Regions from separate parts of the Novosphingobium sp. Gsoil 351 genome, predicted to be linked through region 2. Evidence: predicted binding sites of a transcription regulator. Region 2 holds the regulator's gene; the other holds the start of a gene.
What was found. Region 2 encodes LexA, which represses DNA repair genes until DNA is damaged. Its sites were predicted from a motif close to GTTCCNCNCTTGTTCT; they were not measured.
Positions count from the first base shown of each region.

Region 1: GKE62_RS09540 (ribonucleoside-diphosphate reductase subunit alpha) is a predicted target of LexA. The motif match lies at 2,257-2,272, and genes of this name have one in related genera.

Region 1 covers NZ_CP046120.1:1,983,121-1,997,703, forward strand. The annotation lists gene nadB (L-aspartate oxidase) at 1-462, shown strand, start outside; gene GKE62_RS09530 (alpha/beta fold hydrolase) at 594-1,478, shown strand; gene GKE62_RS09535 (GlsB/YeaQ/YmgE family stress response membrane protein) at 1,543-1,785, opposite strand; gene GKE62_RS09540 (ribonucleoside-diphosphate reductase subunit alpha) at 2,357-4,372, shown strand; gene GKE62_RS09545 (hypothetical protein) at 4,438-4,677, shown strand; gene GKE62_RS09550 (hypothetical protein) at 4,680-4,862, shown strand; gene GKE62_RS09555 (DUF2171 domain-containing protein) at 5,093-5,335, opposite strand; gene GKE62_RS09560 (ribonucleotide-diphosphate reductase subunit beta) at 5,541-6,614, shown strand; gene GKE62_RS09565 (DUF1294 domain-containing protein) at 6,745-7,050, shown strand; gene GKE62_RS09570 (hypothetical protein) at 7,121-7,534, shown strand; gene GKE62_RS09575 (hypothetical protein) at 7,793-8,152, shown strand; gene GKE62_RS09580 (hypothetical protein) at 8,328-8,729, opposite strand; gene GKE62_RS09585 (dicarboxylate/amino acid:cation symporter) at 8,881-10,146, opposite strand; gene glmM (phosphoglucosamine mutase) at 10,237-11,577, shown strand; gene GKE62_RS09595 (DUF1272 domain-containing protein) at 11,590-11,814, shown strand; gene thiD (bifunctional hydroxymethylpyrimidine kinase/phosphomethylpyrimidine kinase) at 11,811-12,563, shown strand; gene GKE62_RS09605 (TIGR00730 family Rossman fold protein) at 12,565-13,485, opposite strand; tRNA gene GKE62_RS09610 (tRNA-Gln) at 13,554-13,627, opposite strand; gene GKE62_RS09615 (Ppx/GppA phosphatase family protein) at 13,754-14,583, shown strand, end outside.
Region 2 covers NZ_CP046120.1:934,392-948,974, forward strand. The annotation lists partial or broken gene glyA (serine hydroxymethyltransferase) at 1-249, shown strand, start outside; gene GKE62_RS04425 (hypothetical protein) at 252-473, shown strand; gene nrdR (transcriptional regulator NrdR) at 470-931, shown strand; gene GKE62_RS04435 (RNA methyltransferase) at 915-1,643, shown strand; gene GKE62_RS04440 (chorismate mutase) at 1,640-1,939, opposite strand; gene GKE62_RS04445 (hypothetical protein) at 1,950-2,342, shown strand; gene GKE62_RS04450 (hypothetical protein) at 2,481-2,744, shown strand; gene rpsD (30S ribosomal protein S4) at 2,993-3,607, shown strand; gene GKE62_RS18395 (hypothetical protein) at 3,693-3,950, shown strand; gene GKE62_RS04460 (M28 family peptidase) at 3,955-5,415, opposite strand; gene GKE62_RS04465 (3-hydroxybutyrate dehydrogenase) at 5,582-6,367, opposite strand; gene GKE62_RS04470 (neutral zinc metallopeptidase) at 6,458-7,312, shown strand; gene GKE62_RS04475 (hypothetical protein) at 7,403-8,059, shown strand; gene GKE62_RS04480 (alpha-hydroxy acid oxidase) at 8,106-9,254, shown strand; gene GKE62_RS04485 (NYN domain-containing protein) at 9,265-9,981, shown strand; gene trpC (indole-3-glycerol phosphate synthase TrpC) at 9,986-10,771, shown strand; gene moaC (cyclic pyranopterin monophosphate synthase MoaC) at 10,929-11,402, shown strand; gene GKE62_RS04500 (molybdopterin molybdotransferase MoeA) at 11,399-12,610, shown strand; gene lexA (transcriptional repressor LexA) at 12,689-13,378, shown strand; gene GKE62_RS04510 (ComEC/Rec2 family competence protein) at 13,372-14,583, opposite strand, start outside.

The DNA of each region.
Region 1 (14,583 bases), 1.0 Mb from region 2:
CTCCACGGCGCCAACCGCCTCGCCTCCAACAGCCTCCTCGAATGCTTCGTCTTCGGCGAGGCGGCGGCGGCCGACATCCTTGCCCGCTGGGAGCAATTCGAGGCCCCGCCCCCGGTCCGCGCCTGGGACGAGAGCCGCGTCACCGATTCGGATGAAGAGGTTATCATCAAGCAGAACTGGACCGAGATCCGCCGGTTCATGTGGAACTACGTCGGGATCGTGCGGACCACCAAGCGGCTCGAACGCGCGCAGCACCGGATCGCGATGATGACCGGCGAGGTTGAGGACTACTACGGCCATTTCCGCATCAGCACCGACCTGATCGAGCTGCGCAACCTCCTCCAATGCGCCGACCTGATCGTCCGCTCCGCGCTCGCCCGCCACGAGAGCCGGGGCTTGCACTATATCCTCGATTACCCCGAAACCGACCTCATCGCGCGCGATACGGTGCTGGTGCCCTAACTGATCCTTCCACCCCGCTCATCCGAGCGAAGTCGAGGGACGCTGGCGCAACGGTGCGCAGTTGCGCGCGCTGTCTCGACTACGCTCGCCATGAGCGGATCTTTTCTGAGCTACTCAAACAGGAAGTCCAAATGCCCCAGACAACCCATAACGGCATCACCCTCGAATACGAAACCCATGGCGATTCGGCCAACCCGGCGTTGCTGCTGATCATGGGGCTGGGCGCGCAGTTGACGCTGTGGCCGATCGAGCTGGTCGATGCGCTGGTCGAACGCGGGCTTTATGTGATCCGCCACGACAACCGCGACATCGGCCTCTCGACCAAGTTCACCGAAGCGGGCGTGCCCGACATCCCTGGCGTGGTGATGGCGCTCATGACAGGCAAGAAGCCCGCCGTTCCCTACACCCTGTCCGAGATGGCGGGCGACGCGGTGGCGGTGCTCGACGCGGTCGGCGTGGCCAAGGCGCACATCGTCGGCGCCTCGATGGGCGGGATGATCGCGCAGTTGGTCGCGGTCGAGCATCCCGAGCGCGTGCTGTCGCTGACCTCGATCATGTCGAGCACGGGCAACCCGATGCTCCCACCCGCCAAGCCCGAGGCGATGGCCGCCTTGACCGCGCCGATCGCCCCCGACGCCGACAAGGCCGCGATCCTCGAGCGCGGCGGGATGATCAGCCGCGCGATCGGCAGCCCCGGCTATCCCGCCGACCCCGCGCGGATCGCGGCCAACGTGACCCGCGACTACGATCGCAGCTTTCACCCCAGCGGCGCGATGCGCCAGATGGCCGCGATCGTCGCCGACGGCGACCGCCGCGCCCGGCTCAAGGGCGTGACCGCGCCGACCCTGGTGATCCACGGCGCTGACGATCCGCTGGTTCCGGTGGAGGGCGGCCGCGACACCGTGGCGGCGATTGCCGGAGCGCGGATCGTGGAGATTCCGGGCATGGGGCACGATCTGCCGCTGGCGCTGGTCGAGACGATCGCCGATGCGATCGCAGGACATGCCAACGGCTGAGCACTAGAACGACGGTACCCCCCTCCCGCTAGCGGGAGGGGTTGGGGACGGGCCTTCCACGACCTCACCCCAAATGCAGCATGCGCCCCACAAAGATCAGCACCATCGCCCCGATGATCGAGGCGATGAAGCCGGCGCGGTGGAAGCCGGTGGCGCCGCGCGCGGTGACCATGCCCGCGAGCAACGAGCCGGCTATGCCCAGGCCGATGGTCCACAGCCAGCCCATCCCAACCGTGCCGGGATAGAAGAACCGCGCGAGGATGCCGACGATCAGGCCCGAGATGATCGCGCCGATGATGTTGATCATGGATTGTACTCCGTCGCAGGTTACGATGCCCGCATCCTGTCGCGGCGGCATCGGCGGGGCAAGCGCTTCGTCACGCCGCGGTCGCAATCCACAGCCGCGTCATAAAACTGAAAAATATTTCGCACGGCACAATTAGCATCTTGCGCATCCCGCAACGTCCGCTCGAAGCACGCGTCGCTGCGTTGCAGCATGGGCGAGGCTGCGCCGAAACGAATCGGGCGTGCGACGAACCGTGTGGTTATCGACGGCTTTACCCTCTTGCGTCCATTTTGGATTGAGGCACTATAGGTAGTGGTTGGGTTGCGGGGGCACCTCAAAACCTTGTAGTACAAGGGACGCGCGGTTTTGCGCGGCGAAGGCGCTCGAATGCCGCCGGAAGAGCGGCAGCCGATCCGATCGGATCGGGTCTGGGGAAAAGTTTTTCCCTTTGATCGACCCAGACATGGTATGGCGGGGGTTCGCCCGTCGAGTCGAACAGAAGCGGAACGCCCGGCGCGCGGTCCGCCGGGTGTTCGCCAGGAATTGGGGTGGCGTCGGCCTGCAGGCCGACCCGCCGGGACGGGGGTGACGCATGGATTTTACTACAAGGGACGAAGTCGCAATGGCGCAGCAGGATCTGGGGTTCACCGCTACGCTGGAACGTGACGAGCAAGCGAGGCCGGCGATGAGCATGGACAAGGACGGCGCCGGGGCGGACACGGGCTCGGCCGGATTGGTCGAAGCCATGGCCGCTGGCGCGCTGGCCGCGGCGGCCGTCGCGAGCAAGGACGCCGATTCCAAGGCGATCCACGCCCGCCGCTTCGACATCGTCACCGACACCGCGCGCGACGCGCTTTTGACCGAATTCGGCAAGGACACGCTCGACGACCGCTACCTGCTGCCCGGCGAGACCTATCAGGACCTGTTCGCGCGCGTCGCTGATGCCTATGCCGACGATCAGGGCCACGCCCAGCGGCTCTACGACTATATTTCGAAGCTGTGGTTCATGCCCGCCACGCCGGTGCTGTCGAACGGCGGCACCGGCCGCGGCCTGCCGATCTCGTGCTATCTCAACTCGGTCTCGGACAGCCTCGAAGGCATCGTCGGCACCTGGAACGAGAACGTCTGGCTGGCCAGCCGCGGCGGCGGGATCGGCACCTACTGGGGCAACGTCCGCGGAATCGGCGAGCCTGTGGGCCTCAACGGCAAGACCAGCGGGATCATTCCGTTCGTGCGGGTGATGGACAGTCTGACGCTGGCGATCAGCCAGGGCTCGCTGCGGCGCGGCTCGGCGGCGGTCTATCTCGACATCTCGCACCCCGAGATCGAGGAATTCCTCGAAATCCGCAAGCCGTCGGGCGACTTCAACCGCAAGGCGCTCAACCTCCACCACGGCGTGCTGCTGACCGACGCGTTCATGGAAGCCGTGCGCGCCGGCGAGGAGTTCGCGCTGCGCAGCCCAAAGACCGGCGAGGTCCGCGGCAAGGTCGACGCGCGCAGCCTGTTCCAGAAGCTGGTCGAGACGCGGCTGGCCACCGGCGAGCCGTACATCGTGTTCTCCGACACGGTGAACCGGACGATGCCCAAGCATCACCGCGACCTGGGGCTCAAGGTCTCGACCTCGAACCTGTGCAGCGAGATAACGCTGCCGACGGGCACCGATCACCTCGGCAACGATCGCACCGCGGTGTGCTGCCTGTCGTCGCTCAACCTAGAAACCTGGGACGAGTGGAACAAGGACGAGCTGTTCATCGAGGACGTGCTGCGCTTCCTCGACAACGTCCTTCAGGACTACATCGATCGCGCGCCCGAAGAGATGGCCCGCGCCAAGTATTCGGCGATGCGCGAGCGGTCGGTGGGCATGGGGGTGATGGGCTTCCATTCGTTCCTCCAGCTCAAGGGCATCGGCTTCGAAACCGCGATGGCCAAGGCGATGAACCTCAAGATGTTTCGCCACATCGCCGCCAAGGCCGACGAGGCGTCGCTGATGCTGGCGCAGGAGCGCGGAGCCTGTCCCGATGCCGCCGACATGGGGGTGATGCAGCGCTTTTCGTGCAAGATGGCGATCGCGCCGACCGCCTCGATCAGCATCATCTGCGGCGGGACGAGCGCGTGCATCGAGCCGATCCCGGCCAACATCTATACCCACAAGACGCTGTCGGGCAGCTATTCCATCAAGAACCCGTATCTGGAAAAGCTGCTCCAGGCGAAATCGAAGGATTCCACCAACGTGTGGAATTCGATCCTCGAGCGCGGGGGTTCGGTCCAACATCTCGACTTCCTCAGCCCCGAGGAGAAGGCGGTCTACAAGACCAGCTTCGAGATCGACCAGCGCTGGTTGCTCGAATTCGCGGCCGACCGCACGCCGTATATCGACCAGGCGCAGAGCCTGAACCTGTACATCCCCGCCGATGTCGACAAGTGGGATTTGGCGATGCTCCACTTCCAGGCGTGGGAGCGGGGGATCAAGTCGCTGTATTACCTGCGTTCAAAGTCGGTGCAGCGCGCCGGATTCGCGGGCGGGGTCGAGGCCGACAACACCTCCGAAGCGCCCAAGTACGAGCTTGGGGGCCAGACCGACTACGAGGAATGCCTGGCGTGTCAGTAAGCCGCTAGGCCCCGGCGCGGAGGGCGGCGTGGACGGTATGCGGTATCCCCGAAGCGGTGTTGCGGATGATCTACGGTATTCCCGAGGCGGTGTTCTGGACGGTCGGCGCGGTATCGGTGGTGATCGGCCTGCTGCTGATCTTGCGCCGCGAGCGGATCGTGCGCTGCCTGCGCTGGTGGCTGATCAAGCAACTGCGCTGGGTCCGCAGCCCGCGCTATCGCACCTACTTGCGGATCAACGGTTGGCTGCTGTTCGTGCTGGGAACGCTGATGCTGGTGCTCATGACGCTCAAGCCCGCGCGGTGACGATGGCGCTGCCCGCATGGCCATGGCTGCTCGCCGCGGTGAGCGCGGCGCTGGCGATCCACGGCGGGTGGCGGGCGTTCCGCGCGCAGACCGCCGCGCCGCGCCCGGGCATCGTCGAGTTCGGCGTCGGCATGGCCGGGATCGCGATGCTGCTGCCGCGGCTGGCGGGGGTCTATATCCCGTGACCTGCCCAATCCCGCTCGAACGTCCCAACCCCGCTCATCCCGAGCGAAGTCGAGGGATCGTGCGCAATCTTGAACCCATGCGCAGCGTGTCTCGACTTCGCTCGACACGAGCGGAATTCGTCGGGCTGGTCTCGCGCCGAAAGAAAAACGCCCCCCCGGCCGTCGGGGAGGCGCCTTCCGGCGACGTTGGGCCGCCTGTCCGCGAAGGGTTTAGGGAACTCTCTCGCGGATTACTCTTCTTCTTCCATCGCATAGGCGTTGGCCGCGGTCGCGCTGAGGCGGACGGTGCCGCCCTCGACGTCGGCGACGAGGCCGCGGGCGATATAGTGGTGGTGGCCCTGATGGCTGCCCATGCCGCTGTCGGCCTTGGTCAGCTTGATCCGGTCGCCCTCGAGCTTGTCGATGGTGCCGAGGTGGACCCCGTCGGCGCCGATCACTTCCATGTGCTCGCGCAGTTCGCTGGCATCGGTCATGGCAAGTCTCCTGTTGCGGTGTCGGCCGGGAAAGCGCCCGGCGCTGTCGGACCATCAACCCGCCGCGCCCCCGCCCGTTCCCGGCGAGGCGCCGCGCAATCGCCGCCACCTGTCCACCGCCGCGTTCCTGCCGCCGCTTACGCAGCGCGCGTCGCTCGCCTATATTCACCCATTCGCCCACCCCAACCCGCACAGGGAATCTGACATGTCGCTGCTCGAAGCCCGCAAGACCTACAAGCCTTTCGAATACCCGTGGGCCTACGAGTTCTGGAAGCGCCAGCAGCAGATCCACTGGATGCCCGAGGAGGTGCCGCTGGGCGAGGACTGCCGCGATTGGGCGCAGAAGATTTCCGAGCACGAGCGCAACCTGCTCACCCAGATATTCCGCTTCTTCACCCAGGCCGACATCGAGGTGCAGGATTGCTACCACGATAAGTACGGCCGCGTGTTCAAGCCGACCGAGATCAAGATGATGCTGGCGGCGTTCTCCAACATGGAGACCGTCCACATCGCCGCCTACAGCCACCTGCTCGACACGATCGGCATGCCCGAGAGCGAGTACGGCATGTTCCTGGAATACCAGGAGATGCGCGACAAGCACGATTACCTCGCCCAGTTCGGGGTCGACAGCGACGAGGACATCGCCCGCACGCTCGCCATGTTCGGCGGCTTCACCGAAGGGCTGCAACTGTTCGCCAGCTTCGCGATGCTGATGAACTTCCCGCGCTTCAACAAGATGAAGGGCATGGGCCAGATCGTCAGCTGGTCGGTCCGCGACGAAAGCCTCCACTGCGAAGGCATCACCAAGCTGTTCCACGCCTTCACCAAGGAGCGCGACTGCCTGACCAAGGCGGTGAAGGAAGACATCATCGATTGCTGCCAGAAGACCGTGAGGCTGGAGGACGCGTTCATCGACCTGGCGTTCGAGCAGGGCCCGGTCCCGGGGATGAGCCCCAACGAGATCAAGCGCTACATCCGCTACATCGCCGACTGGCGCCTGGGCCAGCTCGGCCTCAAGCCGGTCTACATGATCGAGGACCACCCCCTCCCCTGGCTCGCCCCGCTGCTCAACGGGGTGGAACACGCCAACTTCTTCGAAACCCGCGCGACCGAGTATTCGAAGGCCGCCACACGGGGCAATTGGAACGACGTGTGGTCGAACTTCGACCAGCGGAGGAAGGCCAAGACGGGCGAGGCGGCGAACGAGGGCGCCGCGGAAGTCGAGGCCGGGGAGCCGGATATGTTTGGCGAGGCGGCTGGGGCGCAGGCGGCGGAGTAGCCATACGAAGCCAGCCGCGGGTTGGCGAGAGGTTGGTTGGGCACCGGCCTGCGCCGGGGCGACGATGAAGCGCCGGGTGGGCGACAGGGGTTTTGCGCTTTGTTTACCGGGCGCGCCGTAGGCCTCGGTGATGCCGCCGCCGTTCGACGCGATCCTCACCCTCGCCAACGTCGCGACCGCGCTGATCGTGCTGAACTTCGTCGTCTTCGCCGCGTTCGGGTTCGACAAGGTAGCGGCCGAGAACGGCCGGCGGCGGATCGCGGAGGCGACGTTGCTGGGCTGGGCGCTGCTAGGCGGCACCCCCGGCGCCTACGCGGGCCGCGCGCTGTTCCGCCACAAGACGCGCAAGCAGCCGTTCTCCCGCTCGCTCCACGGCATCGGCATCGCGGTCCTGCAGGTGGTTGGGTTGACCGTGCTGGCGGCGTTCAAACTCTAACCGTCGCCCCGGCGGAGGCCGGGGCCTAGATGACTTCGCGTCATGGCACCCTCGGCTTCAGGACGAAAGGTTGGTTGGGCCCCGGCCTGCGCGGCGCGATGGGTGGACGCCCGCGCGGCAGGGGCAGCTGATCGGGCTGATCGCCGAGACGGGCAGCGTGATCGCGGCGTGCCGGCGGCTGGGGATCGGGCGCGAGAGCGCGTACCGGCTGCGCGCGCGGGCAGGCGCAGCCGGTTTCGCGGCGGCGTGGGACGCGGTGCTGGGCCGGCGGCACGCGCCGGTCGATCTCGCATCGGCGAAGTCCACAGGTCTGTCCGCCGGGTACCGCTGCGAGCATGGCCTGATCCAGGTCGTCATGTACGCCGGGCGCTATGCCCGAAACCTGCGGAAGCCCGACAATTCGGCGCTGCTCCAGCACCTCGCGCAGCTTGACCGGGCGCTGGCCGCGGACGACGCCGGCGCGCGCAAGTCACAGGTTTTATAATGGCGTTTGGCGGTCCAGCCGGGTGCGCGCGGCGGCGGGTTTTTCGGCCCCGCGCGCGTCAGCACCAGCTTGCGCGCGCCTCGCCCATATATGTCCGGGCCACCCCGGCCTCGATCAGCACTTCGGCCGCGGTCTCCGTCCGCCCGCGCACCGTGCGCCGCGCGGTCATCAGTTCGCGGCCGTATTTGTCGGTCGGACGATCGAGCCGGGGGGACCAGTTCGAACGGGGCGGCGTTGACCCAGCGCTGGAGCACGGCGGTGGCGCGTTCGGCGCCGAGCGCCTCGGCCGGGCAGCGGGCGCGGACTTCGGGGGCGTCGATGCCGACGATGCGGACGGTGCGCTGCGCGATTTTCAGCGTATCGCCATCGACCACGCACAGCGCCCCGCGCCCCGCGCCGCAGCGGGTGAACGCACCGTCGACCGCGACCGGGCGGGCTTCGAGAAAGGCGGGCGGGGCGAAGGCGATGGCGTTGCGCCACAGCACCCACAGCGCGGCGATGACGACGATCCCCAGCCACCAGCGGATCGCCCGCCAGAAACGGACGAGGATGTTGGGGCGGCCAGAGCGTTTGGCCGATTCTCCGCGCCACTGCGCGGCGGGCAGGACATGGCCGTAATCCTCGGGCCGGGTCCACGATTTGGGCGCCTTGGGGCGTCTGCGAAAGGGGGATGAGATCGCCCATGGCGGCGGTGTAGCCCAACGCGGCGGATGCAAGAAGGGGCGACGGACCGGGCCCGCCGCCCCTGTTCTCACGGACCCGCCGCGCGGGGCCACGCCTGGTGGCGGTGCGGCTAGTCGGCCTTCTTGTCCTTGCCGGCCTTGACCTTGGCGCCCCCCTTGGCGGTGTGCGCGGCATGGGCATCGGCCGAGACCGTGGCGCCGCCCTCGGCCGAGGCGGCGGTGTCGTGCGCCGCGGCGACGGCTTCCTGCGCCCGCTCGGTGGCGGTGGCGACGGTCGCCTGCGCGGTGTCCGACGCCTGCGCCGAGGTGCTGGCGATGCGGTCGGCCACGGTATCGGCGGTGGTGCCGACGCCGTTGACCGCGCCGTTGGCGGCGCCATTGGCCTGGCCGGTCACGGCGCCGACGCCAGCGCCAACCCCGGCGCCAACCCCGGCGCCCACCTGGGCCTGCGCGGTCGCGCCCGTGGCGAGGAGGAGCGCGAGCGCGGCGGTGGAAACGATGGTCTTGGTCATGGATTTTGCGTCCCGTTGTGCTGTTGTGCTTGAGGGACGCGCGATGTGCCGGGTGCCCCCGCCGCTGGCTACCCCCGGCGCGGCGGAGCGCGCCGGAGCCGGGGCGGGCGGCATCCGTTCATCTGCGGTTTAGGCGGGGTTTATCCGCGGTTCAGCTTGGCGGCCCGCGCAGGGCCCGGCGATCGACCGCCGCGGCGACCGCGACGTCCATCGTCACATTGCCGACGGTGCGCATGAGGTCGGGCAGCATCTCGACCGCGACGAGCAGCGCCAGCGGGCCGATCGGCACGCCCATCGCGAGCGCGATCGGCCCGATGTTGGCGATGAAGCTGATCGAGCCGGGCAGGCTGGGCGCGCCCAGCGAGCTGAGCAGCGACACCGCGACCCCCGCGGCGAGCGCTGCGGGCGTCAGCTCGACCCCCGCGAGGTGCGCGACATAGACCGCGACCGCGATGTTCATCGCCGGGCTGGTCGCGCGGAACAGTGCCACCGCCAGCGGCAGGACGTAGTCCGCGCTGGTCTCGCTCAGGCCCAGGCGGCGCGCGGCGGAGAGCATCGCGGGCAGGCTGGCTAGCGAGGACTGGGTCGAGAGCGCCACCGTCTGCGGCGCCAGCATCGCCGCGGCGAACGCGCGCGGGCTTTGCCGGGCCAGGCCCAGCGCGACCGCGTAGGCGCCGAGCAGCACGACCCCGCCGACCGTGCTGACGATGACGATATAATGCGCCAGCGCCCCGACCGCGGCCGCGCCGCTCTTCGCCGCCACCCCCAGCGCCAGCGCCATGACCCCGATCGGGGCCAGCGCCAGCACCCAGCCGACGACCACCAGCATAGCCCCGGCGATCGCTTCGAACAGATGCTGAAGCGTCCGTCGCGGCTCGCCTCCAAGCCGGGTCGAGGCGAGCGCGAACAGCGTCATGAACACCACCACCGGCAGCAGCGCGCCCCCCGCCGCCGCCGCGACGACGTTGTCGGGGACGAGCGCGGCGAGGAAGTCGGCGAGCGTAGGCAGCGGCGCGTCCGCGCCCGCGTCGGCCAGTCTCAGCGCGGCGGCGGCCTCGGGCGGGACCGGCGACCAGGCCAGCAGCAGCGGGGTCAGCAGCGCCGCCATCACCGCGCTGGCCAGCAGGATCGCGGCGAACAGCCCCACCGACGCGCGCGCCATCGTCCCGCCCCGCGCCGCGGCGACGGTCCGCACGATCCCGGTGAACAGCAGCGCGGCGACCAGCGGCAGGATCGTCATCTGCAGCCCGCGCAGCCACAGCGCCCCCACCGGATCGGCGATCGCCAGCACCGCGGGCAGCGCAGCGCTGTCGCGCAGGGCGAGACCGGACGCGAGCCCCGCGACGAGCCCGGCGAAGGTCCACGCGGTGGGCACGCGGATCTCGGGAAGAGGCGACGCGTTGCGATCTTCGGACATGCCGTGCTTCCCCGCCGCGACTGGAGGGGTGACATTACCCGGCGCTCGCGGCATGGCAATCGCCGGGCGAATTCGAGCTTCGGGACGCACATGACACGCAAGTTCTTCGGCACCGACGGCATCCGCGGGCGCACCAACGCCGGGACGATGACCGCCGCCACCGCGATGCGGGTCGGCCAGGCGGCGGGCACCTGGTTCCTGCGCGGGGCGCACCGCCACCGCGTGGTGATCGGCAAGGATACGCGCCTGTCCGGCTACATGATGGAGAACGCGCTGGTCGCGGGCTTCACCAGCGTCGGCATGGACGTGATCATGACCGGGCCGCTGCCGACCCCGGCGATCGCGATGCTCACCCGCGAGATGCGCGCCGACCTGGGCGTGATGATCTCGGCCAGCCACAACCCGTTCGAGGACAACGGGATCAAGCTGTTCGGCCCCGACGGCTACAAGCTGTCGGACGAGGCCGAGCTCGGGATCGAGGCGCTGATGGGCGGAGAGATCGCGCTGGCCGACGCCCGCGACATCGGCCGTGCGCGGCGGGTGGAGGATGCGCGCGGTCGCTATATCCACGCGGTGAAGGCCAGCCTGCCCGACTCGGTGCGGCTCGACGGGCTCAAGATCGTGGTCGATTGCGCCCATGGCGCGGCCTATCAGGTGACGCCCGCGGCGCTATGGGAGCTGGGCGCGGAAGTGATCGCGATCGGGGTCGAGCCCGACGGCACCAACATCAACGCCGGGGTCGGTTCGACCAGCCTCGCCGCGATCAAGGCGCGGGTGGTGGCCGAACAGGCCGACATCGGGATCGCGCTGGATGGCGACGCCGACCGGCTGATCGTGGTCGACGAGCGCGGCGAGACCGTCGACGGCGACCAGATCATGGCGCTGATCGGCTCGAGCCTGGCCAGACAGGGGCTGCTCAAAGGCGGCGCGGTGGTGGCGACGGTGATGTCCAATCTCGGCCTCGAACGGTTCCTCGAAGCGCACGACATTGGCCTGTTGCGGACCGCGGTGGGCGACCGCCACGTGCTCGAGGCGATGCGCGCGAAAGGCTGCAACGTCGGCGGCGAGCAATCGGGACACATGATCCTGACCGACCACGCGACCACCGGCGACGGCACGATCGCCGCGCTTCAGGTGCTCGCCGCGCTGGTCCGGGCGAAGAAGCCGGCGAGCGAAGTGCTCCACCTGTTCGACCGGGTGCCGCAACTGCTGCGCAACGTGCGCTTCGCGGGCGGCAAACCGCTCGAGCACGACGCGGTCAAGCGCAGCATCGCCGAGGCCGAGGCCGCGCTGAACGGCAAGGGCCGCCTGGTCATCCGCCCCTCGGGCACCGAACCGGTGATCAGGGTCATGGCCGAGGGGGACGATGCGGGCGAGGTCGAGGCGGCGGTCGCATCGATCTGCGCGGCGGTGGAGGAGGCGGCGGCCTGATGCCGAAAACCGATGCTTGAGATGCGCCCCGACTGCGAACGCTGCGGCGCGGACCTGCCCGCCGAGGCGCCGGGCGCGTTCATCTGCTCGTTCGAGTGCACCTTCTGCGCCGAATGCGCCGATGCGCTCGACGACCGCTGCCCCAACTGCGGCGGCGAGCTGATGGACCGGCCGAGCCGCGCGAAGGCGCTGCACGCGAAGTTTCCGCCGGGCAAGGTGCGGAAGTTCAAGGGTTGAGCCCCCCGCCCCGCATCCTGACCATCGCCGGGTCCGACAGTTCGGGCGGGGCGGGGGTCCAGGCGGACGTCAAGACGATCACCATGCTCGGCGGCTACGCGATGACCGCGATCACCGCTTTGACCGCGCAGAACACAATCGGAGTGACGCGGGTCGAGCAGGTCTCGCCCGAGATGGTCGCGGCGCAGATCGACGCTTGCGTCAGCGACATCGGAGTCGATGCGATCAAGATCGGGATGCTCGGGTCCGCGGCGATCGCGCGCGCGCTCTCCGACCGGCTCGAAACGCTGGCCGCGCCCGTCGTGTTCGATCCGGTGATGGTCGCGACCAGCGGCGCCGCGCTCGCCGATGCCGAGACGATTGCCGCGTTCGAGCGGTTGATGGCGCTGGCGACGCTCACCACGCCCAACGTCGCCGAACTCGAAGCGCTGGGCGGCGACGACGCGATGGCGGCGCGCTGCGTCGCCTATCTCGCCAAGGGCGGCGATGCCGAGGGCGCGACGGTGATCGACCGGCTGGTCCGCACCGACGGCAGCATGCTCAGCTTCGAAGGCTCGCGCATCGCCACCCGCCACACCCACGGCACCGGTTGCACCCTGTCGAGCGCGATCGCGACGTTTCTGGGCATGGGTCTGCCATTGGAGGAGGCGATTGACCGGGCGCGGGGATTCGTCAGGTCGGCGCTACGCGCGGCGCCGGGGTTCGGGGAGGGGTCCGGGCCGCTGGGGCACGCTCAGGCGCGGGGTTAGCTCAGCACTCCAACCCGTAAAACGCCACGATATGCCCCCAGGCCTCGTCGGCGGTCTCGACCCAGCGGAACAGCTCGAGGTCGGCGTGGTTGATCACGCCTTCGTCGGCCATCGCTTCGAAATTGACGACCTTGTTCCAGTACGCGCGCCCGAATAGCAGGATGGGGATCGGCTTCATCTTGCCGGTCTGGATCAGGGTCAGCAGCTCCATGAATTCGTCGAGCGTGCCGAACCCGCCGGGGAACACCGCCACCGCGCGGGCGCGCAGGAGGAAGTGCATCTTGCGCAGCGCGAAATAGTGGAACTGAAACGAGAGGTGCGGGGTGACGTATTCGTTGGGCGCCTGCTCGTGCGGCAGGACGATGTTGAGCCCGATGGTCTCGGCCCCCGCCTCGTGCGCCCCGCGGTTGGCCGCCTCCATGATCGACGGGCCGCCGCCCGAGCAGATCACGAACTGGCGCTTGCCGTCCTCGACGACGTTGCACTCGCCCGCCAGCCGGCCGAGCCTGCGCGCCTCCTCGTAGTACTTGGAATTGGCGATCAGGCGCTCGACCACCTTGCGCCGTTCGGGCGTGCTGGCGGTGGCCAGCGCGGCCTCGGCCTGCTCGGGCGCGGGAATGCGGGCGGAGCCGTAGCAGACCAGCGTCGAGCCGATCCCGGCCTCTTCCAGCAGCATCTCGCACTTGAGCAGCTCGAGCTGGAAGCGCACCGGGCGCAGTTCCTCGCGCAGCAGGAACTCGGTGTCGCGGAAGGCCAGGCGATAGGCCGAATCGCGGGTCTGGGCGGTGTCGGGTGCCTGGCTTTCGGTGAACGCGGCCTCGGTCCGGGCGCGGTGGAATTTGCGGCCCGTCACGTCGCGGTCGGCGGCCACCGGCTCGGGCAGCGGGGCCTTGTCGGGCGCGGCGGGGTTCTGTTCGGTCATGTCTGCTCCCGGCCAACCGCCGCGACGCCTCGGGGTGGCGGGAGAGCGGTCGCGCGAATATGGGCGGTTGGATGCCCCGCGAGGATTCGAACCTCGATTGACGGAGTCAGAGTCCGCTGTCTTACCGTTAGACGACGGGGCAACGAGGGGTGGGCCTCTATGCGGGGGCCGGGGTCGAGTCAAGCAAGGCCCGGCCCGGTTCGGCGCCTCGCTTGCCGCCCACCGCGCAAGACGCTAGGCTCGCGGTCAGGTTCCCGGGGCGGGCATCGTGCCTGGCGAAAAACAGAGTTCGGAAAAGCACACCATGGCGGAGATGAGCCCGCCGCCGCGGGCCAGCGAGGCGCATCGAGACGAGCCGGTAGCGAAGCCGGCCCAGCCCCATTTCCGCCCCGCCTGGCAGGGCCGCCAAGCCTACGCCGCGATCGACCTGGGTACCAACAACTGCCGCCTGCTGATCGCGCGGCCCTCGGGCGAAAACTTCACCGTGATCGACGCCTTCAGCCGCGTCGTCAGGCTGGGCGAAGGCCTCGCGACCAGCGGCGTGCTCAGCCAGGAGGCCATGGACCGCGCGCTCGGCGCGCTCCACGTCTGCGCCGACAAGCTGCGCCGCCGCAACGTCCACCTCGCCCGCTCGGTCGCCACCGAGGCCTGCCGGCGAGCGAGCAACGGCGCCGAGTTCATCGCCCGGGTGCGCGACGAGACCGGCATCTTCCTCGACGTAATCAGCGCGCAGGAGGAAGCTCGGCTGGCAGTACTCGGCTGCCACATCCTGCTCGAACAGGGCGAGGGTCCGGCGATGATCTTCGACATCGGCGGCGGCTCGACCGAGCTCGTGCTGATCGACAGCGGCGAACGCGTGCCCCGGATACTCGACTGGCAGAGCGTGCCATGGGGCGTGGTCTCGCTCACCGAAAGCTGCGACGGAATCGACCTGGCCGACCCGTCACCCGATGCGCTGGCGAGGCATTATGCGCAGATGCGCGGGCTGGTTGCGGACAGCTTCGCCGAGTTCGGCGAACGGATCGAGCCGTGGCGGGCCAAGCGCGGACTCAATGGGGCCGGCGCCGAACTTCGCCTGCTCGGCACCAGCGGGACGGT
Region 2 (14,583 bases):
TGCAACAAGAACGGCATCCCGTTCGACAGCCGCTCGCCGTTCGTGACCTCGGGCGTGCGCCTGGGCACCCCGGCGGGGACCACCCGCGGCTTCCGCGAGGACGAGTTCGCTCGGATCGGCGCGCTGATCGCGGAAGTGGTGGACGGCCTCGCGCGCAACGGCGATGAAGGCGACGGCCAGGTGGAAGCCCGCGTCCGCGCCCGCGTCGAAGAGCTGTGCGCGGCCTTCCCGATCTATCCGGAGATGTGAAGATGAGCGATTTCGATCCCAAACCGAACGGCGACCTGCTCAGCGAGGCCGGCGCGGAGATCAAGGGCATGGCCAAGGAAGGCCTGCACCACCCCTCGACCAAGCCGGTGCTGATCGGCGCCGGGGTCGGCGCGGTGGCGGGGCTGGTGCTGCCGGTGCTCAGCGTGCCCGTTGGCCTGCTGGGCGGCGCGGCGTTCATGCTCTACAAGCGGCTGCGTCCTTGAGGTGCCCGTTCTGCGCGCACGATGACAGCCAGGTAAAAGACTCCCGCCCCACCGAAGACAACACCGCGATTCGGCGCCGTCGCCAGTGTGAGAGCTGCGGGGCGCGGTTCACCACTTTCGAGCGTATCCAGCTGCGCGAGATCGTCGTGGTCAAGAGGGGCGACGCGCGCGAGCCGTTCGACCGCGCCAAGCTCGAACAGTCGGTCGCGCTGGCATGCCGCAAGCGCGGCATCGCCCAGGAACGCCTCGACCAGCTCGTCTCGGGAATTCAAAGGCAGATCGAAACGCTGGGGGAGACCGAAACCTCCGCCAAGGCGATCGGCGAGATGGTTATGGAAGGGCTGCGCCTGCTGGATTCGGTGGCGTATATCCGGTTCGCGAGCGTCTATCGGGATTTTAGCGAAGCGCGGGATTTCGAAGAGTTTGCCGGGACGGTGCGGGATGTCGGTCAGGGCTAAGCCTCCCCTCATCGTCCTCGTCCGCCCGCAGCTGGGCGAGAACATCGGCAAGGCGGCGAGGGCGATGCTCAATTTCGGGCTCACTGAGCTGCGCTTGGTCGAACCACGGGACGGTTGGCCGAATCCATCCGCCGGACCGGCCGCGGCGGGCGCGGACGAGGTGCTGGCACGGGCCACCGTCCATCGCACGCTGGCCGACGCGGTCGCAGATTGTGCGCAAGTCTACGCCACCACCGTACGCAAGCGCGGGGTGACCAAGGCGGTGTTAACCCCCGAACAGGCCGCAGACGCGATTCACCGCGAGCCGGGACGTTCGGCGCTGGTGTTCGGACCCGAACGGTCGGGGCTCGAAACCGACGACGTCGCGCTGGCGCGGGCGATTGTGACCGTCCCGGTCAATCCGGAATTCGGCTCGCTCAACCTGGCCCAAGCGGTGATCCTGTGCGCCTACGAGTGGTCGAAGTTCAACGACCTGGCCCAGCCCACGATCGAAGATCTGCTGCCTCCCGCCCCACAGCGGGAACTGGAAGGTATGATCGCACAGCTCGATGAGATGCTGGACGCGCGCGGCTATTTCCATCCTGAGGGACGCTCGGCCGCGACCCGTCGCAACTTACGCGGACTGTTGACCAAACCCGCCTGGAATCATCTCGAGCTGCGGACTTTCCGCGGGGTCCTAACGCACCTCAACCGCCGCCCCCGCGCCGACTAACGCAAGTCGTCGAACTGTTCGAACTCGTAGGCAATCGAACTTTCGACCAAATTCTCCCACAACCGCGCAATCCGCTCGACCGGAGCACCGAGCCGATCCGCCTCGGCGCTCGCGGCGGCAATGACCGCTACCTTGCGGATGTCATCGCGGACCAGTGAGCGGTCGGGTTTGATCCGCGCCGCAGCCCGCATGTAAGCGAAGCGGCGGGCAAGCAGTCGCACCAACTCGCGGTCGAGCGCATCCACGCCGTGGCGAACGTCGCGCATCGTTTCGCAGGAATCCGGTTCGATCGGCATGGTCCGCGCCATGCCCGGCGCCGTCCGCAAAGTCGAGCCAGCTTCCATCGCCGCAGTGTCGTCCACAAAGTCTTGCATTGGAAAAACAATGGCGTTCTACTCGCACCTTGCAGGAGGGTTCGCAATGCAGTTGAATACGTTGGCATTTCCGATCGCATTGTCGATCTTGGCAACGTCGGGGGTTGTACGCGCCGAGACGCCGGTGCCCAAGCCGACTCCAAAGGGGGCCGATGCGGATGAACGAATCGTTTGCCGCCGCGAGCAAGCGACTTCGTGGCGCACGACCGCGCCGAAGATATGCATGCCGCTTCGGGCCTGGAAGGCGAGCGAACTCGACGCGCGAGACTTGGCGCGCAAGATTCGAGAGCGCAGCAACATCCCCAATCTCCCGCCCAGCAACTGATCTCCGCCTGGGGACCGCCGCAGTGCCGTTGGCAAAGTCGAGCGAACGGGCAGCTTTGAATTCGACAAACCGCAACGGTAGGAGCACCCTCGCGCACGGCGAGGCGGAGTCGCGGTCGGCCGTTTGACGAGGGGATTTATGGCTTCGCTGCATGTCTGGCTTCTAGCGGCACCCGGCATCGTGCTGGCTAGCGCCCTCGTCGCGCAATCGCCAGTTCCGACCGCCGCCCCCGCCCCTGCGGAAGAAAAGCTGGTTTGCAAGAAGATTAAAGCGGCAGCTTCGCGCCTGCCCGGCTCCAGAGTCTGCATGACCAAGAAACAATGGCATGAAAGCGAATTCCAGGCCCGAGACCTTGCCCGCAGAATGCAACAGGACAAGGAAACCACGCACGGGAGCAATTGAGCAGGACGGACCTCGGCAAGACCTGGCGCTGCGCGGCAACCGGCAGCAAGCCCGAGAAGGCCGGGTTGACCTTTTCCCACCGCCCGTCTACGCGCCCGCCTTCGCAATTGGCCCCGCACCCCGGTGAAGCGGTGGCCGCGTCTGTCTGTATGGCGTGACGGTGCGGTTCCGGGTGAAGCATGAGCCTTCTGTTCGTGCAACAGCCAGCGGGCGTTTGTCCGCGCGGCAGCAAATGGAGTGAGACGCGCATGTCGAAGCGCAATTCGTCGAAGTACAAACTCGATCGCCGCATGGGCGAAAACATCTGGGGTCGTCCCAAGAGTTCGGTAAACCGCCGCAGCTATGGTCCCGGCCAGCACGGCCAGCGCCGCAAGAGCAAGGTGTCGGATTTCGGCATCCAGTTGCGCGCCAAGCAGAAGCTCAAGGGCTATTACGGCGACGTCACCGAAAAGCAGTTCAAGCGCACCTATCAGGAGGCCGCGCGGATCAAGGGCGATACCGGGCAGAACCTGATCGGCCTGCTCGAGCGCCGGCTGGACATGATCGTCTATCGCGCCAAGTTCGCGCCGACGATCTTTTCCGCGCGCCAGATCGTCAGCCATGGCCACATCCTGGTCAACGGCGTGAAGTGCAACATCGCCAGCCGCAGGGTTTCGCCGGGCGACGTCATCAGCCTGGGCGCGAAGGCCAAGGAGATGGCGCTGATCGTCGAGGCGCAGACCCTGCCCGAGCGCGACATTCCCGAATACGTCGCCCCCGACGGTACCGACAAGGCGACTTTCGTGCGCGTACCCACGCTGGACGAGGTGCCCTACCCAGTGAAGATGGAACCGAACCTGGTGGTCGAGTTCTACTCGCGCTAATCCGCGGATTTCAACCAATCGGAAAGGCGGGGCGCGATCCCCGCCTTTTTCGTTTGGGCTCAGGCGCTTATATGGTTGCGCCGAAATGAAGAATATTTTCGCCCGAGTGACATGGCGCACCGGAACGGAGCGCGCGGTGCGGCATTATTCGCGAGCCATGAAAAAGCTTCAGACCATGAAACGCTTTCGCTTCGTGACCCCGCACCGCGTCGGCAAATGGTATTCCGACCTCAACCTCGCCCAGCGCCTCGCCGAGACGATCGGGGCGGGGTTCCTCGAACGCCGAACCGGCCAATTCGTGCTTTACCCCGGGGTGCGGCTGGAAACGGCCGAAGACGAATGACGGCTCAGCGCGGCTTGATGCGCGGATAGTTCTTCACACTGGCGAACCACCGCACCAGCGCAACCTGGACCGCAACGTCCTCTACTGCGCCGCCTAGCTCGAAGCCCGCGCCGATCTGGTCGCTGGGGCGGTGGTAGGTTGTGTCCATAAACCGCTCGACGCGCGCGGGGTCCGAATAGCTCGAGCTGACCATCACCGCGGGAATATCGTGCTGCAGCAGCGCCCAGCCATCCTGCCGGTGCAGGAAGCCGTCGGCGACCGGATTGGTCTCGATCTTCACCTTCAGCGAGCGGGCGACCTTGGCAATGTCGCCGTCCAGTTCGGTGCGGCCATGGCCGATCACGGTCAGCGGCTGTCCCGCAGGACCGATCGCGGGGCTATCTATGTTGAACGCGGCTACGATCGACGCCAAGGGCAGCGGTGGGTTTTCAGCGAAGGCGTGCGCGCCGAGCAAGCCGAGTTCCTCGGCGCTGGTGGCGAGGAAATAGACGTCGCGATCGAGCCGCCTGCCCTTGGCCAGGACCCGCGCCACTTCGGTCAGCACCGCCAGCCCACTGGCGTTGTCGATCGCGCCGTTGCAGATCAAATCTTCGGCGGGGGGCGCGGCGCAGGTCCCGAAATGATCCCAATGCGCGACCAGCAGTACCGCGCCGCGCTCCGGGTTTCGTCCCGGCAGCCGCCCGACCAGATTGTGCGTGCTGATGCGAGTCTCGCGGGTCGTGGCCTCGAGCGTGCCGGTCAGCGGCAGTGGTCGCGGCGGCACGCCGGGGGTGTCCGCCGCCTTGACCAATGCCGGCCAGTCCGGGCCGAACAGCCCGGTCGCATAGTCGGCGGTAACGAACGCCTCGAGATCCCCGCCAAGCTGGTCGTCGGCCAGGGCATAGCCCGCCCGCGTGCGCCGTTCGGCCACCGCCTCGAGCGTGCGCTCGCCGTCGAGCACGGTCAGCACAGCCCCCGCCCCGGCTTCGATCAGGCGATCCTGGCGGCTCGCGGCAGTATCGGCGTCCATACCGGCGGGCGGAGCATCGAGCAGCACGACGATCCTTCCGGCCAGTTCGCCGCGCGGCGGCATGGCTCCGTCACCGCGCCCGATGAACACCAGCGGAGCGTCTTCGAGCAGTTGGCGCGGACCCGACGTGAGCACGAGGATTCCGGTCGCCGGTAGTCCCAGCATCCGCCGGTTGCGCTGGAACGACGCCATCGAGCGCGAGGGCGCGCGTTCGACCAGCTCGACCGGTGCGAACCAGGCGTTGCCGGGATCGTTGGTGCCCGATACCAGCCCGATCGTGAACCACTCGCGCGCCAGATAGCGCAGGGTCTTGCTCTCGCCGTCGGTTCCCGGCTCACGTCCGCCGAAATCGTCGCTGGCGAGCGTTTCGATGTGTCTGCGCAGCGCGGCTTCCAGCCCACGGTCGGCGTCGGTCGTACCCGCCTGCGCCGGTCCGAGTGCTAGCGAAGCCAGCAAAAGCGCAAGGCACCGACGTGACAAGAAGCTCTCCCGCACTCGACTCGTCGCCGAAGCGCTACGCTTCATCGCACAACTCGATGTTTGCCGAAAGCGCAGCCCGCGTATTCGTTCCTGACAAAACGCTTTGCGGCGAAGCACTTCCGCCGGACGGCGAATTGGACCGCTACTCAGCGGTCCAGCCGCCATCCATGCTGATGTTGGAGCCGGTGATCTGCGCGGCATCGTCGCGGCACAGGAACAGCGCCATCGCCGCGACCTGTTCGGGCAAAACGAACTGGCGCGTGGGCTGGCGCACCAGCATCACGTCGTTGAGCACCTGTTCGCGGCTCAGCCCGCGCGCCGCCATCGTATCGGGGATCTGGTTTTCCACCAGCGGCGTCCAGACATAGCCGGGGCTGATGCAATTGGCGGTGATCCCGCTGGTCGCCATTTCCAGCGCCAGCGTCTTGGTCAGTCCGGCAAGACCGTGCTTGGCGGAGACATAGGCGGCCTTGAACGGCGAAGCGGTCAGCGAATGCGCGCTGGCGGTGGCAATGATCCGGCCCCAGCCCTTCGCCTTCATGTGCGGGATCGCCAGCCGCGCGGCGTCGAACGCGGCAGTCAGGTTGAGCGCGATGATCGCGTCCCACTTTTCCACCGGAAACTCCTCGACCGGCGCGACATGCTGCATCCCGGCGTTGCTGATCAGGATGTCGACCCCGCCGAATGCCTTCGCCGCCGCCGCCATCAACGCCTCGACCCCGTAGCGGCGGGTCAGGTCGGCATCGACGTGGATGGCCGGCGCTCCGCTCGTCGCGCTCAGCGCGGCGGTTTCGGCGGCGATCGCATCGGCGTCGCCGAAACCGTTGATCACCAGGGTCGCGCCCTCGGCAGCGAGCGCCTTGGCATAAGCCAGCCCGATCCCCGAGGTGGACCCCGTGACCAGCGCGCATTTGCCCTTGAGGAACATTGACCGGCCCCGCAGTGTTGTTACCCGAATGGTGGCCGCCTTTGCGGCTCGGCCAACGGTTGTCCAGTGCCAACAAGGGGGGAGCGTGCGATGCGGCTCGACGATTTCGATCCCAACAGCGTCAACATCGGCGACCAGCGCGGCAGCGGGTTCTCGCTCGGCGGTACTGGCGGCCGAGTAGGCTGCGGCAGCATCGTGATAGCGCTGATCGCGGCGCTCGTGTTCGGGGTCGATCCGGGGCAGATGCTCGGCGGGGCGCAGGATTCAGGTGCCGGGCAGGTGCAGACCCAGGGCGGAACCAACGCCACTGAAAGCTGCTCGGTCGATGCGGTCAGCCGCGAAAGCTGCAACGCCTTAAGCTCGCTCAACAAGACCTGGGCACCGCTGTTCGAAGCAGCCAAGATCCCGTTCACCCCGCCGCGGCTGGTGTTCTATTCGCAAATGGGCCGATCGGGCTGCGGCACCGCGCAAAGCGCGATGGGACCGTTCTACTGCCCGCAGGATCAGAGCATCTACCTCGACACCGACTTCTACAGGGAACTTGAGCAGCGGCTCGGCGCGGGTGGTGATTTCGCCCGCAATTACGTGATCGCGCACGAATACGGCCACCATATCCAGAAATTGCTGGGCGTGGCGGATCAGGTGCAAAGCGCACAGCAGTCGAACCCGAGCCAGGCCAATCCGCTACAGGTGGCCATGGAACTCCAGGCCGATTGCTACGCGGGGGTCTGGGCCGGACGCAACAAAGACCGGATCGACCAGGGCGATCTGGAAGAAGGCCTCAACGCCGCGCACTCGATCGGCGACGACGTGCTGACCAAGGGTCAGGTCGCCGAGGCCTCGTTCACCCACGGGTCGGCGGCGCAACGGATGGAGTGGCTGCGCAGGGGCATTTCCACCGCCGACGAAGACCAGTGCGACACATTCGCCGCATTCAAGCGCTAGGCCGGAACGACTCGCCGCAAACCGCGTAGTCCAGGCAGGACGAAACGGCGCCGTCGTGCGACGCTTCATTTCCTGACAAGGGGATAGCCCATGCGGGTCGCACTGCCGTTAGCCATCGTTGCTTTCTTTTCCGCCGCCATGCCTCTCAGCGCGCAAACCGTGGTCGATCCCGACAACGTCCGCGCGACCGACGTGATGCTTTCGCCGCTGTCCGACGTGAATATCCGCAAAAGGGCGATTCCGCCAGCGCTCGTCTCCGCGCTCGCCGATCCCTACAGCCTCACGGGCCTGAAGACCTGCGCGGGCTACACAACCGCGATCATGGACCTAGACGTTGCGCTGGGCGACGATTTCGACGTCGCGACTGGCCAGAAGACAGACATGGAGAACGTCGGCAACAGCGCGGGCACGATCGCCAAGTCGCTGATCGGCAGCTTCATCCCGTTCCGCGGCGTCATCAGGGAAGTCTCCGGCGCCAACGCCCAGCAGCGCGCCTGGGACCGCGCGCTCTATGCCGGATCGGTCCGCCGCGCCTTTCTCAAGGGGATGGGCCAGTCAAAGGGTTGCGCCTATCCCGCCGCCCCGGCCACCCCGCAGGTTGTCGCCATGCTGACTGCCAAGCGCCAGGCCGAGCGTGCCGCCAGGAACGCAAAGCCGGCCCCCGCCGAACGAACCGCGGGCGCTCCGGTCGAAGTCGCGATGCAAGCGCGGGCGGTCGTCCAGCCGGTGAGCGTCGCCCGCCGCTAGCAATCCGGAGCTTTCCCCGCGGCGCGCGTTCGCCTAGCAGGCGAGCATGCGCGTGGCCGACTGCCATAACATCGACGATTTCCGCGAGCTGGCGCGGCGCCGGCTGCCGTGGCCGGTGTTCGACTACATCGACGGCGCCGCCGACGACGAGTTGACCAAGGCGCGCAACACTGCCGCCTTCGCCGACGTCGATCTGGTCCCCGACGTTCTCGCCGGGGTCGCGGAATTCGATACCTCGTGCACGATCATGGGCCGGCGCAGCGCGCTGCCCCTGATGCTCTCGCCCACCGCTTTGCAGCGGGTGTTCCATTGGCAGGGCGAGCGCGCGGTGGCGCGTGCGGCCGAGAAGTTCGGGGTATGGTTCGGCATTTCCAGCCTCGCCACGGTGAGCATCGAAGAGATCGCCGCGCTGACCAGCGGACCCAAGCTGTTCCAGCTTTATGTCCACAAGGACCAGGGCCTCAACCGATCGATGATTGAGCGCTGCCAGGCCGCGAAGTTCGATTGCATCGCGCTGACCGTGGACACCATCGTTTCGGGCAAGCGCGAGCGCTGCGCGCGCAGCGGCTTCACTTCCCCGCCGCGGTTCACGGCGCGCAACCTGCTCGGCTATGCGATGAAGCCGCGCTGGGGGCTCGACTACCTTCTGCGCGAGAAGTTCGCGCTGCCCAACCTCGATACGCACGTGCTCGAAGGAACCGGCGAGGCGGTGTCGATCGCGGGCTATTTCAATACGATGCTGGACACTTCGATGGACTGGCGCACCGCGGCGAAGATCCGCGAGGAATGGGGCGGCACGTTCTGCCTCAAGGGCGTGATGAGCGCCGCCGACGCGCGCCGCGCGGTCGAGATCGGGGCCGACGCGATCATGATCTCCAACCACGGCGGGCGCCAGCTCGACGGCAGCCGTGCTCCGTTCGACCAGCTCGCCGAGATCGTCGACGCGGTCGGCGGCGAGATCGAGGTGATCTGCGACGGCGGGGTCCGCCGTGGCACGCACGTCCTCAAGGCGCTGGCGAACGGGGCGACCGCGGCCTCGGGCGGGCGGCTGTACCTCTACGCGCTCGCCGCGGCGGGGCAGGCGGGAGTCGAACGCGCGCTGACGATCCTCAAGGACGAAATCGAGCGCGGCATGCGGCTGATGGGCGTGACCAGCGTCGACCGACTGACCCGCGACCGGCTGCGGCGGCGCTAGGAGATTTGCGATGCCCGACGGCGATAGAGTGCAGAACGGCAACGTCGCGCTGCTGATCGATGCGGACAACGCTTCGGCCGGCGGGCTCGACCAGACTCTGACCATCCTCGCCGAACTCGGCGCGGTCAACGTCCGCCGCGCCTACGGCAACTGGAGCAAGCCAGGCCTCAAGAGCTGGGTCGCGCTGATTCAGAAATACGCGATCGAGCCGCAGCAGCAGTTCGATATCACCAAGGGCAAGAACGCCACCGACATGAAGATGACCATCGATGCGATGGACCTGCTCTACTCAGGTCGGGTCGACGGCTTCGGGATCATGTCGAGCGACAGCGACTTCATGCCGATCGCGATGCGCATCCGCCAAAACGGGCTGCCGGTTTACGGCTTCGGGACCAGCCGCACGCCCGAAGGTTTCCGCCAGGCCTGCACCCGGTTCATCGATCTGAACGCGGCCGAGCAGACCGCCAGCGAGCCCGATGACAAGACCGGTGTTGCACCACCGGTCGGCGACGACCTGGTCAAGCTGCTGGGCGATGCGTTGAAGGCGTCAAAGCGCGACGAGAGCGGTTTCGCCAGCATCTCCGAGGTGGGCCGCCGGGCCAGTGCTCGGTCATCATTCGACGCGCGCAGCTATGGCTTTCAACGCCTGTCCGATCTGGTCCAGTCGCTCGCCCAGTTCCAGACCGAGCGCCGCAACGGGGAACTGTTTATGAAGCGGCTTCGCTGAGCGCATGGACAAGCTCGCCGAAATCGTCGCGACCAAGCGCGCCGAAGTGGCCGCGCGAAGGCTGCGCGAACCTGTCTCCGCGCTGCGCGAACTGGCCGCGGCGCAGGTACGGCCGCGCGGGTTCGAGGCGGCGTTGCGACGCAGAAGCGCCGACGGCTTCGCGCTGATCGCGGAAATCAAGAAAGCTTCGCCCTCCAAGGGTCCCATTCGTGAGGATTTTCGTCCCGCCGATCATGCCCGAGACTACGCCCGGGGTGGGGCGGCGTGCCTGTCGGTGTTGACCGACGCACCTTACTTCCAGGGTCACGAGGACTACCTCATCGCCGCGCGGCACGCCGTCACGCTCCCGGTCTTGCGCAAGGACTTCATGGTCGATCCCTGGCAGGTGCTCGAATCGCGTGCGATCGGCGCCGACGCGATCCTGATCATCGTCGCCGCGCTCGAGGATGCAGCCATGGCCGAAATCGAGTGCGCGGCGATCGAGCACGGGATGGATGTGCTGGTCGAAGTCCACGACGCGGCCGAGATGGAACGGGCGAGCCGCCTGAAGTCGCGTTTGATCGGGGTGAACAACCGCAATCTCAAGACTTTCGTCACCGATCTTACAGCGACGGAAGAACTCGCTCCGCTGGCGCCGGAGGGCGCCTTCCTGGTCGGCGAGAGCGGGATCGCCTCGCACGCCGACTTGCTCCGCCTTGAGCGCAGCGGGGTGCGCGCTTTCCTCGTCGGCGAGAGCCTTATGCGCCAGCCGGACGTGGCGAAGGCGACGCGCGCGCTGCTCGGCAACTAGCGCTGTCCTACTGCGTCGGCCTTGTGCCATAGCGGTTCGCGATGATCGCCTTCCACCCCTCTTCCCGTCCGCCAGATCCCCGCTGTGCGGGAGCGACTTTTTCTTCCTTAGGACAGTGGTCCAAGTGGTCCACGCCCGGCAGCGAAAAGCGCGCGCGATGGCGCTGACCCACCTCGACGAATCGGGCAACGCGCGAATGGTCGACGTAGGCCCCAAGCCCGAAACCGCGCGTTCGGCGACAGCGCGCGGACAAATCGCGATGTCGGCGCAGGCGCTCGCCGCAATCCGCGACGGCGCCGCGCCCAAGGGCGACGTGCTCGCCGCGGCGCGGATCGCCGGGATCATGGCGGCCAAGAAGACCGCCGAACTGATCCCGCTGTGCCATCCGCTCGGGCTCGACGCGGTAACCGTCGACTTTGCCTTCGGGGAAGGCGGAGTGGAAGCGACGGCAACCGCTTCTCTCACAGGTCGAACGGGCATCGAAATGGAAGCGATGACAGCAGTTTCGGTCGCACTTCTGACAATCTATGACATGGCTAAGGCGCTCGACAAGGCGATGGTCATTGGCCCGATCCGCCTGATCGAAAAGCGCGGCGGCAAGTCGGGCGACTGGTTCGCCCCCGCGGCATGAAGCCGCCGCCGCTGTCGCTGGACGAAGCCCAGGCGCGCCTCCTGGCCCTGGCGCCCGCGCTCTCTGTCGAGCACCGCTCGATCGAGGACTGCGCTGGCTTCTATCTTGCCGAACCGCTGACCGCGTTGCGTACCCAGCCCGCGGCGGCGATGTCGGCGATGGACGGTTACGCGGTGCGCGCTGGGGAATCCGGGCCGTGGCGGGTGATCGGGGAAAGCGCCGCCGGACGTCCGCTCGATCGGCCTCTGAGACCGGGCGAGGTGGCGCGGATTTCGACCGGGGCGATCGTGCCCGAGGGCGCGGATCGCGTGCTGCTGCAGGAGGATTGCACGCGCGAGGGCGAGACTCTGCGCCATCTCCAGGCGGCCGCTGGGCCCGGCCGGCATGTCCGCCGCGCCGGGCTGGACTTTGGCGCAAACGACCTGCTCCTTCCTGCGGGAACACGGATCGGCGCGGCCCAACTGGCCCTCGCGATCGCCGCCGGGCACCAGCATCTCGCGGTTCGTCGCCCGGCGCGGCTGATCGTCATCGACTGCGGCGACGAACTCGTGCCGCCGGGCGTCCCCGGCCTGCCGCATCACCTGCCCGCCAGCAACGCGCCGATGCTCGCCGCGCTCGTGGCGGGGCTTCCGATCGAAATCCGCCGCTTGGGTCCGATTCCCGACAGGCTCGAGGCGCTTGCCGAAGCTTTCGAGACTGCGCGCCCGGCCGATATCGTGGTCACCAGCGGCGGCGCCTCGGTAGGCGACCATGACCTGATCCGCCCCGCGCTCGCCCATGCCGGCGCGCGCATCGATTTCTGGCGGGTGAAGATCAAGCCGGGCAAGCCGCTGCTCGTCGCCCGGCGCCCCAACGACGGAGGTAGCCAGATCGTCCTGGGGCTACCCGGGAACCCGGCCTCGGCTTTCGTCACGGGATTTCTGTTCATGCTGCCGCTGCTGCGCGCCGCGCTTGGCGCCGCCCAGCCGCTGCCGCGGTGCTTTCCGGCACGGCTTGCCGCGCCGCTGCCCCCAGGGGGCAAGCGTATGGAGTTCCTGCGCGCGCGTTGGGCCGACGGCGAAGTTACCGCCGGGACCGAGCAGGACAGCGGCGCCCTGCGCCCGCTGGCCCACGCCAACGCCTTGATTTGCCGGGCGATCGACGCGCCTGCGGCCACGGCTGGCGACATCGTGCCGATCTATTGGCTGGAAAACGGCGGTATTGCTTGACGAGGCGGCAGCGGTTGCTTAATTGTTCCTTGTTCGTTCGTGATTTGGCGGACGTAGTGCAATCGAGGAGCCCGGGCGATGCTGACGCGCAAGCAGCACGAACTGATCACCTTCATCCAGGCCCGGCTCGAGGCCAGCGGAATCTCGCCCTCGTTCGAGGAGATGAAGGAGGCGCTTGAGCTCAAGTCCAAGTCGGGCGTCCATCGCCTGATCTCGGCGCTTGAGGAGCGCGGCTTCATCCGCCGCCTGCCCAATCGCGCGCGCGCGCTTGAAGTGATCAAGACCCCAGAAGGTTCGGTGACCAAAGCAACCCCGCGCCCGGCGAATGCGAACGATGCGCTTGCCCCTCTACGCGCGCCTGTAACGCGAGGCGCTCCGGCCAACGACGTGATCGAGCTGCCGCTGCACGGGCGGATCGCCGCGGGCATGCCGATCGAGGCGTTCGAAGGCCAGTCCACCCTTCCCGTCCCCGCCGCGCTGCTGGGCGCAGGCGAACATTATGCGCTCGAAGTGTCGGGCGATTCGATGATCGAAGCAGGCATCCTCGACGGCGACTACGCCCTCGTGCGGCGCACCAACACCGCGCGCGATGGCGAGATCGTGGTTGCGCTGATCCGTGGCGAGGAAGCGACGCTGAAATACCTGCGGCGAGAAGCCGGCATGATCCGGCTCGATCCCGCGAACGGTGCCTACGATCCGCAGATCTACAAGCCGGGCGAGGTCGAAGTGCAGGGCAAGCTGGCGGGGTTGCTGCGGCGATATCACTGAGGCGGGGGCCGCCACCAGCCGTGCTCACCCTGGCTCTCCGCCACCGTGTGCACCCGGCCATCCGCCAGATCGATCGCCAGTCCGCCGGTTCGCGTCAGCAGCGCGCGATCGGCCTTCAGCTGGCGCGGGCGACAGCTCCTGGGCAGCCAGCGTTCGCTGACCACGATGTCGGCGCGCTCGCAGGCGGCGGCGAGTTCGCGTTCGTCGATCCGTTCGCGCGTGCGCCCGATCAGCAGCGTGGTGACGCGCCCGGCGCGGTCTAGAGCCACCGTGCAGAAGTCTGCACTGCATGTAGCGCCGGGCCAGCGTTCGAACGGGATCCGCGCGCCGTCGATCCCCGCGCTCTTGCGCAAATTGTCGGTGGCGAACTCGCTCTTGCTCTCACGCAGCACGAGCAGCGGACCGTCGGGGGAAGGAATCGCGACATGGCGGCCGTCGCCCGAGATCAACAGGTCGGGTGTGTGAAGACGAGCGAGCATTGCGCAGCCCAGCACCACCGGAACCAGCCCCAAAAGCCGCACCCGTCCGCTCCACAACGCGAGCCACAGGCCGCCTGCCACAAACAGCGCGAAGGTCGTGCGCGCCATCCCCGGCAGCAGCGCCACGGAGCCGGGCTGCGCCGCCGTCCAGTGCGCAAGGGCGAGCAGCAGTTCGAGGCTCTTGCCCGCCGCCCACCACGCGGGCGCGCCCAGCCCGGCCCCAGGGATGACAGCGTCGAGGACCAGCGCCGGCGCGATCAGCGGCATCGATACGAACGTGGTCAGCGGGATCGCGACGACGTTGGCCAGTGCGCCATAGACCCCGGCGCGGTGGAAGTGAAACAGACCGATCGGCATCAGCGCCAGCTCGATCACCCCTCCTGTGACCAGCAGCATCGCCAGCAGGCGCGCGAGCCGCACCGGCCGCGCCTCATCGCGCGGCGCCAGGAACGCCCGGACCGGCGCGGCCGAATGCAGCGCGACGATCGCGATGACCGAGGCGAAGCTCATCTGGAAGCCGGGCCCGACGACGGCTTCGGGCCAGAACAGGATGACCACGAACGCGGCGACCGCGATCATCCGCATGCTCAACGGGTCGCGCCCCAGCGCCAGTGCGATCAGCACCAGCACCGCGCCGATGCACGAGCGGATGGTCGGCACCTCCGCGCCCGTCAGCAAAGCATAGGCGACCCCGGCCAGCGCCCCGGTCGCGGCGGCGGCGAGCGG